DNA from 3 places in the Heyndrickxia acidicola genome. Region 1 is predicted to be linked to each of the others. Evidence: riboswitches for the same ligand, from Rfam matches in the RefSeq annotation. Region 1 holds a riboswitch; each other region holds the start of a gene.
What was found. A riboswitch is a leader RNA that binds a small molecule or an ion and turns the genes downstream of it on or off. The one in region 1 is predicted to bind S-adenosylmethionine.
Positions count from the first base shown of each region.

Region 2: it holds a riboswitch for S-adenosylmethionine, as region 1 does, so the genes downstream of both, mtnK (S-methyl-5-thioribose kinase) here and A5N88_RS06545 (Fur-regulated basic protein FbpA) in region 1, are expected to answer to the same signal.
Region 3: it holds a riboswitch for S-adenosylmethionine, as region 1 does, so the genes downstream of both, A5N88_RS20615 (O-acetylhomoserine aminocarboxypropyltransferase/cysteine synthase family protein) here and A5N88_RS06545 (Fur-regulated basic protein FbpA) in region 1, are expected to answer to the same signal.

Region 1 covers NZ_KV440953.1:1,401,844-1,405,684, reverse strand. The annotation lists gene A5N88_RS06555 (hypothetical protein) at 78-266, opposite strand; gene A5N88_RS06550 (MFS transporter) at 618-1,898, shown strand; SAM riboswitch class I at 2,208-2,317, shown strand; gene A5N88_RS06545 (Fur-regulated basic protein FbpA) at 2,443-2,649, shown strand; gene A5N88_RS06540 (IDEAL domain-containing protein) at 2,953-3,309, shown strand; gene pssA (CDP-diacylglycerol--serine O-phosphatidyltransferase) at 3,464-3,841, opposite strand, start outside.
Region 2 covers NZ_KV440953.1:1,931,672-1,935,512, reverse strand. The annotation lists gene A5N88_RS09035 (methylated-DNA--[protein]-cysteine S-methyltransferase) at 1-273, shown strand, start outside; gene mtnA (S-methyl-5-thioribose-1-phosphate isomerase) at 429-1,484, opposite strand; gene mtnK (S-methyl-5-thioribose kinase) at 1,501-2,703, opposite strand; SAM riboswitch class I at 2,813-2,967, opposite strand; gene A5N88_RS09020 (carbon-nitrogen family hydrolase) at 3,196-3,841, opposite strand, start outside.
Region 3 covers NZ_KV440953.1:4,427,000-4,430,840, forward strand. The annotation lists gene A5N88_RS20610 (GntR family transcriptional regulator) at 1-514, shown strand, start outside; SAM riboswitch class I at 885-999, shown strand; gene A5N88_RS20615 (O-acetylhomoserine aminocarboxypropyltransferase/cysteine synthase family protein) at 1,145-2,449, shown strand; gene metX (homoserine O-acetyltransferase MetX) at 2,463-3,551, shown strand; gene A5N88_RS20625 (homoserine dehydrogenase) at 3,553-3,841, shown strand, end outside.

The sequences.
Region 1 (3,841 bases):
CCACCCTTTAAGGTGGATTTTTTAATTTTATTTAACCTTTTCTATACTTTTCATTCGTGGTGCAAGAAAAGAAGAGCTTATCCCATTTGAAACAAATACATATAAAGAGCGACTAAATACAGCAAAATATAGATAATTGCACAGATCTTGAAGAGAATTGTAAAAAAACCTTTTTCTTTTTTTAGAATAACTAAGTACAGGATGGAAAGAATTACAACGACAATAAAACGAGGTGTAACGGCAAGTTCATAAAGTTGTAAATACATAAAGGCCTCCAAATTCCGTCATCATGATGAATATAGACTCCATAGGAGAGGGAGTTACATAACAAATTTCGCTCCACATATAAAACTATGCTGACATAAAAAATGCTAAATAAATTTTAAGGTTATAATACTACTGTCCAGAATAATGAAAAAGAGCTTTTAAATGAAATGTATATTTAATTTGTTCAATAATCTACGTTTTTATTGATAAATACCTTTAACCAAGAGAAATTAAAGATCTATCTCTAAATATAAATTAAATTTGTATCCGCTTCCACGATAAAAAGTAATTTATGGAAGGGAAAAGTATACTATAATAATTAAGGAATAAGAGAACAGGAGAAGAGGCAATTGGAAAAACAAAATAGCAAGTACCGTTGGGCAGTCTTTGCCTTTGTATTGTTTGCTTATCTTTTTATTGTAAGCCAAAGGACTGCACCGGGGCTTATATCAAATCAATTAATGCATGAGTTTCACCTGACCGCAGCTGTCATAGGGCTGCTTGCAAGTATTCAATTTTTGGCATATGCGGGTTTGCAAATACCAATTGGAATATTATCCGATCGTTTCGGCCCGAACGGTTTCTTAATAGGTGGAACGCTTGTAAATGGAATTGGGACCGTTCTCTATAGTCTGGCACCCGATGAAACAGTCCTTCTTGCCGCAAGACTTTTGGTGGGAATAGGGGACGCAGCCATATGGATTAATCTTGTGTTAATTTTAAGTCAATGGTTCAAAGCTCAGGAATTTGTCAGTCTTTTAGGCTGGGCAGGTGTAACGGGAAGCGTGGGATTCCTTACAGCCACTGTCCCTTTTTCATTATGGATTGCACAATCTGGGTGGAGAATTCCCTTTTTGACAGTGGGAATTCTGCTATGCCTTATAGGCTGTACGCTTTATTTTATTCTTATAAGAAAGCCAAATCAATTGTTTAAAAAAGAAGAACCTGTGGATTCTCGTTCTTTAAAAAAGGAAGAGAAGCTAGAAAAAACCCTCTCCATTTTAATCCGGTTATTTTCAAGCCGACAGGCATGGGCGACATTTTTCTGCCATTTTGGCTTAGTTGGTACTTATGTAGGGTTTATTGGCTCTTGGGCAGTGCCTTATGGGATGTCGATATTCAGAATGTCAAGAACTGGAGCAAGCCAGTTAATTATGATTGGATTAATAGGTGCGATAGTGGGAGCTCCGTTAATAACCTGGATTTCAAGCCGGACAGGTTCTATTAAACGCCCTTATTTGCTGGTACAGAGTATCGTTTTTTTCAGTTGGGCAGGGTTTGTTTTATTTAATGGAAAACCTCCGTTTTTTATGCTTGTCATCCTTTTCTTAATCATTGGTTTTGGCAATGGGGCCAGTACACTTACATTTGCGGTTGTCCGACAGTCATTTCCTATCAAAGAGGTTGGGGTTGTTTCCGGTTTTGCAAATACTGGCGGATTTTTAAGTGCTGTTTTACTTCCAAGCTTATTTGGAAAAGTACTTGATTTTTTTCAGCATGCTCCCCAAACAGTAGGCTACCATTACGGATTTATTATTCCTTTATTATTTTCGTTGTTCAGTGTAGCTGGTGGAATACTGATAAAGGAAAAGAGCAAGAAACAAGGCAATGCAGGCAGCTCAGCTGTATAATTTGAAAGCAGCCTTGTAATATATAAACTTAAAAAGCCTTATCTGCTCTTATTTGCAGCAGATAAGGCTTTTTTAAAAGGAAATAGAGGTCAAAATGTGATCAGAAAAACTTTTATGACTACAACACAATTAGTTGAATATTTAAATTGAAATCTGCTAGTTTTTTAGCTCATCTGTGTGAAACGGCTGTTTCACACGAATGAGCTAAAAAAACATATACGATTATAAAAAAATAAATACGAGTTGACAACTAGGATTAATCGGTTTAAGATGGATCATAAGGAAATGTCATCCGTATAAAATTGAATGAACTTATCCAGAGAGGTGGAGGGAATGGCCCTGTGAAGCCTCAGCAGCAGATTCTTTAAAAAAGAAAACTGTGCTAATTCCATCAAGCGTATGAGCTTGGCAGATAAGTTGAGGAAGTATTTAGTTTATTAACCCTCTTCTTATACCAAGGAGAGGGTTTTTGCTTAGGATTTTTATGAATTATTGTATTCTATGGTGATCTTTTTAAGAGATGAGAATAAGGAGTGAGTGTAAAATGGGAAATATTCTTAGGAAAGCAGTAGAAGTCAGGAGGAATGAATTAATTAACAAGCTTATCACGTTTAATTTGTATAAAAAAGAGGGCAGACATTTGTTTGAATTATCATTAACTGAGTTGGAAATAGAATACAAACAAGCCTTAGCACATACACATCCTCATAGTGACATGGGTTCGATCCGCTTTTCTGGTCTTAAAAATTAATTTATAACTAGAAGTAACGCCCTTTTACATTATTTTAGATAATCCTCTGTCACTTCCTCCTATGTTAAGAAACTCAAATTAGTAAAATCTCTAACAATAAAAGCCTATTTCCAACAGAATATTATTGAAACGTTTTTAATCAATCAGGCATTTAAAGAAAAATAGAAAAAGAGTACTCATTTTGAAAGAATCTGCATGTAAATTAAAAAAGTGGGTATATTTACATTAATAAAATGGAAGCCCGCTCACTTAAAAACCAAGAATGCGGGTTTAAATGATCCATAATCAGGAAGGTGAATACAAATGAAAAAGACTGATAATATGAGCCTTAGAATTGGAGATTGGGTCAAAGGAAGAACGCATGATGGTGAAATAATACAAGGCTATTTAGAAGAAGTAAATGCCATTCAGGGATTTGCTAAGGTAAAAGTAATAGAATGTGATAACAAGTTTAGAAGAGGAAAAACGATAGAAGTCCTTGAACATTGGATTGAAAAAATACCGGAAAGCTCAGAAATTACAGAAGAATATATTGGCATGCTGATCGATTTGGCCTTATTGACCAAGGATGAGGAATGGTTTATGGAGCTGGCATTGATTTATAAATCATTTAAAAGCTCACAGCAAATTAAAGATGACCTGTTTTATCTCTTAAATTAAAGGCTGTGTTAAAGTAAATGCTGGTAACTGCTCATTTTTCAGATCATTTTACAGTAAAAAAGAATGAGCTAAAAAACAACAGTGTCCCTTAACATGACCGCGTAAAAAAATTTTTTTACACTAACTGTGCGGGAAAAGATAAAAAGAGCAGTCATCACTGCTCTTTTTGTTTGCGCCTATCCTTTTCTTTAACAAATTGATATCCAATAAAGGCAATATAAAGAGGAATCGCAACATAAATAAAATATGGAAATTTATGGTGTTCGTGTTTGAACACAATGTAAATCGCGTATCCCAAAAAGATGGTAATGATTGTTCCATATTTTGGGAGAGGAACTTCTTTCAAACTTGGAATTTTAATTTTGCTGACCATTAGAAGGCAAAGAACTATGAATGCAATTGGAAGAATGACTGAAGGCAGACTGCCGTGGAACAGGGTAAAAAGGGTCAATAATCCTCCTGCTGCAGTAATGGGTACACCTGTAAAATAGTGAAGGGTTGATTTCATGGCATTAATATTAAAGCGGGCAAG
Region 2 (3,841 bases), 530 kb from region 1:
CCTCTTTCTATTGAGGGAACAGAATTCCAAAAAGCAGTATGGAAGGAATTGACTAAGATTCCATATGGTGAAACAAGATCCTACCAGGATATCGCTTGTGCAATCCAAAAGCAAAAGGCTGTTCGCGCTGTCGGACAGGCGAATAAAGCGAATAGATTTCCAATTATCATCCCTTGCCACAGGGTAATAGGAAAAAATCAAAGTATGACAGGGTATGCTGGAAAAGAAATTGATAAAAAGGAAATCCTTCTGAAGATTGAAGGTGTTTTATAGTTAATTCAGGTTCAGTATTAAAACTTGTGAACAGCTTACGAAAAGCTGCCACACAGACGGTCAACAATAAGCAACAATTTATGAATATACAGCCATATCTAAACAAAATAGAACAAAGCGCCTATCGGAAGACGCTTTGTTCTAAAAAAGAAGGCTTAATAACGTAATAGTTGATTCTTTATGCTTTCAGTATAGGATGGGTACAAAATTCCTTTTTCTGTTATGATGGCAGTGATCAGCTCTGATGAAGTGACATCAAAGGCAGGATTGTAAACCTGAATGCCTTCAGGTGCTATCTGGGTGCCATTCAGTGTTGTAACTTCTTCCAAGTTTCTTTCTTCTATTGGGATAGAATCACCATTTTTCAATGTTAAATCAAAACTTGAGGAAGGAGCAGCAACATAGAATGGTATTTGGAGTGACTTTGCTATGAGAGCAAGTCCATATGTTCCAATCTTGTTGGCAGTATCTCCATTCGCTGCAATTCTGTCAGCACCCACAATAACAGCTTTAATTTTTTTTGTTTTCATTGTATGTGCTGCCATGTTATCTGTAATGAGTGTTGTCTCAACTCCGGATTGCTGAAGTTCCCATGCAGTTAAACGGGCACCCTGCAGAACGGGACGTGTTTCACAGGCGTATACATGAAAATGTTTGCCCCTTTCGCTTGCAAGATGGAAAGGTGCCAGGGCGGTCCCGTATTTTGCAGTTGCAATGGATCCTGCATTGCAGATAGTCATCACTGAGTCGCCCGGTGTTAAAAGCAATAATGCATTTTCTCCTATCTGTCTGCACATGGCCTCGTCCTCAGCCTGTATTTGGATGGCTTCATGAAGCAGGTCAGTTTTCGCTTCATTTACGGAACGGGCATTACCAATCGAATTTATCAGCCTGTTCAGTGCCCAGGATAAATTCACTGCGGTGGGTCTTGAAGAATTTAAGTATTCTTTTTCTTTCTGAAGTTTAACAAGAAATGCTTCAAGTTCATCGATTTCATAGTTTTGTGCAGACATTGCAAGCCCAAATGCGGCTGTGATGCCAATTGCCGGAGCACCTCTCACTTTTAATGCCGTAATCGCTTCATATACATCCTGGAGCGTATATAGATCGATATACTCAGTTATATGCGGTAACGCCTGCTGATTAAGCAGTTTAATGTGGTTATCCATCCATTCAATTGAAATAGGAATGGCAGTCTGAAGTCTTGTCATTACAATTGCACCTCGTTTACTTTTTTGCCTCACCTGTCAAAGCTTCTTGAAGCAGTACAATAAATTGCTGGATACTATCAACGCGGGAATGCTCCAAAATGCATGTTTTCCCAATGGTTAGAGCAGCTTTTTTATTTTGAATCCGCTCATCTTTATCCGCAATCCCTTCCAAGTCCTTTACATGGGATAGGCCGATTGTTCTTCTGATTAATTCACAACCGGCAAAACCGATGGAATCTTCAAAAATTTTATTCAATATTGAATCCAAGAAGCCTGGTACTTCTGCGAAATTATCGATATTGTGATGCAGCCAAGCATGTGTAAAATGGTTTACAAAGGATTTCCAGGTTTGTTGAATTTGTTGTAGAATAAAATCTCGCTTTTCCTCATTTCCTGTAATTGCCTGAAAGATAAGATTTGCAAAAAACTGTCCCACATCAAATCCAAAAGGACCATAAAAAGCAAATTCGGGATCAATTACTTTTGTCTCCAATTGATTTGCAAAAATGCTTCCTGTATGTAAATCTCCATGAAGCAGCGCCTCAGCCTCAGTTAAAAATTTTCTCTTCAGCTTTGCCGCTTCGAGTTTAAGCAATGAATCTTGCCAAATCGACTGAATTTCATCATAAAGCTCTTCTTCAAAATCATTGGATTCGCTATCAAAAAAAGGATCTGTAAAGACTAATTCCTCTGTAATCCTGCAAAGCTCAGGATTTGAAAACTGTTTGGCGAATTCCTTTTTCTTAGAAGGCGGCAGAGCAAATTCAGATGTGTAAAACAGGGTTTTGGCCAAATATTCTCCAATATGGTCAGCAAGCAGAGGATATCTTTCTCCTTCAATTAATCCATTTCGAACAATTCTTAAATAAGAAAGGTCCTCCATAACGGTGATGGCAAGAAGTTCATCCTGGTAAAACACTTCAGGTACAAAATGCGGAACGATTGCACCGTGCTGCTTTAATGCATTGGCTTCGATTTGGGAACGCTGAAGAGTTAAAGGCCAGCTTTCCCCAACTACTTTTGCATATGGAAGAGCTTGTTTAATGATGATTCCTTTTTGGCTTTCTTGATCCTTGATATGAAAAACAAGGTTGAGGTTTCCATCACCAATTTCGTTACACATTAATATTTCGTTTGAAAAAAGCCCCAGGCTTTTTGCTAGTGTGACAGCTGTTTTTTCTGTTAATGGCTCATATTCCTTTACTTCGGTATAAGACATAGAAAAATCCCTCCAATTTATTCTGAATGTTGGAAGAGGCTTTTCGAATATCCTGGATTAAAAAAGCCTCTCTCAGTAATGAAAGAGGCTCCGAAGGTATTCTCCGAACCTCTTATCTGCCAGAAAGAATTCTTTCTGTTGGAATTAGCACCGTGCCTTACGGAAAAATCCGGCACTTTAAAAAAGCGCCCCATTGAACAATGGTATTACGGTCGGTTGCTGGGCTTCATAGGGCCAAATCCCTCAGCCTGCTCTTGATAAGAGAATTAATTTTCATATTTTTTAAAAGAATTACAATTCACGATTGCTATATTATCAGTATTTATTTCATTATGTCAATCACTATTTTCAAAAATTAGTTAAAAGCAATGGCTGCTTTTTCACTTTAAGGATGAATCTGTACGATGTTATTGTTGGCGGGCAGCCTACTCTAAAGCTTGAATGATTCAATTTTTATAGCATTCGAGCTTTAAAAGGCTTTGAAATTAATAGTTAATAATATTCCGGCAAACGATCGCTAAAAACAGGAATTTTTCTCCGGACTTCTTTAACCAGGGAAAAATCCGCTTCTTTAATGACGAGACCTTCGTCTTCTCCCCCCTCTGCGAGAATCTCTCCCCACGGGTCAATGATTAAAGAATGCCCGCCAAACGTGTTATTCGGATCATTCCCAACACGGTTACAGGCAATGACATAGCACTGATTTTCGATTGCCCTTGCTATTAAGAGGTTTCTCCAGTGGGAAAGACGGGGCTTTGGCCATTCAGCACTAACAAATAATGCCGAGGCTCCTTCTAAAAAAGGCTTTCGTATCCATTCAGGAAATCGAATGTCGTAACAAATTGCACCTGAGAAGCTTTCGCCATATAAGGTAAACTCACCACTGTTTGTTCCGTGCTGAAGAAACAAATGCTCATCCATCAATTTAAATAAATGGAGCTTACTGTATTCCTTAATAAAATTTCCTTCTCTGTCTACAATCAGCATCGTATTGTAGTGGCCTTGTGCTGTCTTCTTCGCAATGGATCCGCCAATAATGTCCACCTGATATGTTAAGGAGCATCTTTTTAAAAATTTGAATGTTTGTTTTGCTTCTTCATCTGCTATCTCTGAAAGCCTGGTCAGGTCATATCCAGTC
Region 3 (3,841 bases), 3.0 Mb from region 1:
GGAAGGGTTTGTGAACGTTATCCCAAATAAGGGGGCCTATGTCATTCAGCCAAGCATTGAGGAAATGGTCCAGGCCTTTACAATTCGCCAAGAACTTGAGCTGATTGCAGTAAAAGAGGGATTCCATAAGGTGACAGAGGAACAGGTTCGCGAGATGGACAGACTGGCCAAAGTGGAGGAGGCTTTCTTTGAAAATATAACCCTTCAGGACTACAACCGGGCGAACCGTGAATTTCACTCGACCCTGGCGAAAGCATCAGGAAATCGGTTCCTCATTGAATTCTTAAATAAGATATTGTCTCAGATTGATATTTACCTGCTCATTTATGATGCCTTCCATCATTTTGAACAGGGAAGCAGCCATGAATGGGCGGATCATTCAGCCCTTGTTGAAGCCGTTAAACAAAATGATCAAAACCTGTTCGAGGAGAGATTAATCAACCATCTGCAATACAGCCTTGAAGAGCTCAAAGTGGATATTATCAATTATCAGCCCCTGCAAAATTTATTTTAGCAGGGCTTTTTTCTGTTCAAGGTACGGACATCCTTCGGCACAAGCAGGCTCCTTTCTGTCCAGTGGAATGCAAGTGCCTGGAGCAGAAGCCAATAGAGAACTATACCTTGTTTTTACATGTACAAAAACAGTCTGAGCAAAAAACGTAATGAGCCCTTCTTATTAGGTTTTCTGTATTCAGCAAAAAAAATTTTTTACTGCAATGATGTAAACGAACATCCCTTTAACATCGCCTTTTCATTCCATTTCGTATTCTAAAAAATAATAGAATCTTCGAATTTCTTAAAAAGCATGGTTGACTTTTCCTCTGGGCTCCACTATAATCCATTTCAAGATGAATTTTAATTTTTCATAAAATTGAATGAAATTACTCTTATCGAGAGCGGCGGAGGGACTAGGCCCTTTGAAGCCCGGCAACCTTCAGGCAGGAATGCTTGAAAAGGTGCTAATTCCTACAGATCTAACCAGGATCTGAAAGATAAGGGGAGGATACGAATATACGCCCTCTTCTTATGAAGAGGGCTTTTTATTTTCCCCCCTGCACTCCTCATCCTAAGATATTGCAGCAAAGAGGAATTTCTCGATGCACGTCCTATTTCATTACCCACAAAAAATTAGGAGGAATGCAAAATGACAAACGAATCAAAAGCACTTCGCCCAGAAACTTTATTACTTCACGGAGGACAACAGCCTGACCCTGCAACAGGATCACGTGCTGTGCCTATCCACAAAACGACTTCCTATGTATTTAAAGACACAGACTATGCTCAAGGACTATTCGCACTTCAGCAGGAGGGATTCATCTATACACGTATCGGGAACCCGACGGTAGATGTTTTTGAAAAACGCGTTGCTTTGCTTGAAGGAGGAACAGCTGCTGTTGCCGTATCGTCCGGTGCCGCAGCGATTGCCTTTTCCATCCTGAATGTGGCCGAGGCAGGCGACGAAATCGTGGCTGCCAGCAATCTCTACGGCGGAACCTATAACCTGTTTGCCGTAACGCTGCCAAAATACGGCATCACGACAAAATTCGTTGATTCATCCGATCCGGAAAACTTCCGCAAAGCGATCACGCCAAAAACAAAAGCGATTTTCTCTGAAATTATCGGAAATCCAAGCCTGCAGGTGCTGGATGTTGAAGCCGTTGCAGATATTGCACACGAAAACGGGATTCCGCTGATTGTTGATAATACATTTGGTACACCATATTCCACAAATCCAATTAAATGGGGCGCTGATGTAGTGGTTCATTCGGCTACCAAATGGATTGGCGGACATGGAACAACCATTGGCGGAGTGATTGTGGATGCCGGCAAATTCGACTGGAACAGCGAAAAATTCCCTGGCTTCAGTGAACCGGATCATAGCTACCATGGACTTCGCTATGGAGTGGATGTGCCGCAGGCTGCGTTTGCCACAAAGCTTCGTGTACAGCTCCTTCGCGATTTTGGTCCTGCGTTAAGCCCTGACAGCGCATTCCTGCTGCTTCAAGGACTGGAAACCCTGCATTTGCGTGTACCAAAGCATACTGAAAATGCTCAGGCGGTGGCAGAGTTTTTAGAAAACCACCCTGCAGTAGATTGGGTAAGCTATCCTGGACTTTCCAGCCATCCATCCCATGAGCTGGCCAAAAAATACTTTAAGGACAGCGCAGCGGGCTCCATCGTAACATTCGGCATTAAAGGCGGAAGGGACGCGGGACGCAAGGTAGTCGACAATGTTACCCTCTGGTCACATGTTGCGAATGTAGGGGATGCAAAATCTCTTATTATCCACCCTGCTTCTACTACCCACCAGCAGCTGAGCGGCGACGATCTTAAACAATCCGGTGTAACGGAAGAACTGGTTCGCCTTTCTGTCGGTTTAGAAGCGAAAGAGGATATCATCGCCGATCTGGAACAGGCCATTCTAAAAGCAGCTGCTGTTTCTGTTTGATCGGGAGCCGCAAATGGAATTACATCAGACGATAGCCGACAGGGACAGCAGGGTTTTCATTGGGCAGCTAAAGCTGGAGTCAGGTGTGGTGCTGGATAGTGTTGAGCTGGCTTACGAGAGGAAAGGGCCGCTGGACGCACCAGTCATACTGGTCTGCCATGCCTTAACGGGAAACCAATTTGCCATTGGATCAACGGAAGAGCCCGGATGGTGGAGCGGGCTGATTGGTGAAGGAAAAGCAGTCGACATACAGAAATATCAGGTGATATCCTTTAATGTTTTAGGTGGATGCAACGGATCAACCGGTCCGTTGTCCCACTCCCCTGAACTTCAGGAGGCCTACAGGGGGGCTTTTCCCTATATTACGGTCAGGGACATGGTACGCTCTCAAAAAAAAGCATTAGAGGTTCTGGGAATTCATTCGTTAAAAGCCGTAATGGGCGGGTCGCTTGGCGGCATGCAAGTACTGGAATGGGGCTTGATGTACCCAGACATGATGGAGCATTTGCTGGTTCTTGCAGCAACCCCTGCTTTCAGTGATTATGGGATTGCTTTTAACCAAATAGGTATTGCTTCTATAGAAAATGATCCTAATTGGAAGAACGGTAACTATTCATCTTCGGAAGAGGTAAAGGGATTTCATGTAGCCAGAATGGCCGGAATGGTCACGTACAGGAGCTCTATTCTATTTTCCAAGCGGTTTGAGAGAAGGGTGCAGTCTTTAAATGTTGAAGTTCCCCATTATGAAGTGGAGTCCTATTTGCAATATCAGGGTGAAAAGCTGGCAGGGCGATTTGATGTAAACAGCTATTTAACGCTTTTAAGAGCCATGAACAGCCATGACATCGGAAGAGAACGGGGAGGCTGGAGACAGGCAGCCGCAAACTATAAGGCACATGTCTCTGTTTTTACCTTCCAATACGATTTAATTTATCCTTCTGATCAAATGAAAGAATTTGTGGATGCTGTACCCCATGGGGATTATTTTTACATTCCAACAGAATTTGGCCACGACGGCTTCTTAGTTGAATTCTCTAAATGGGGAAGCCTGCTTCAGGAACAGCTGGACACGAAAACAAAAATAGAATCAGGGAGGAATTAAATTGGCCATAAAAGTCGCAATTTTGGGGTATGGCACTGTGGGAGAAGGTGTGTACAAGGGCATTCAAAACCACCAAGAGCAGCTGATCGAAAAGCTTGGAGATGCAGTAGAAGTAGCCGGTATTTTAGTCCGTGATCCTCTGAAAAAACGGGATGTACAGCCAGGCACCTTCATCACCACTCGCTTTGAAGAGATTCTAGCCATTCCAGGACTTCATGCTGTATTTGAAGCCATTGTAGGAAAAGAGCCCGGATACACCTACCTAAGCCAATGTATCGAAAAGGGCTGTC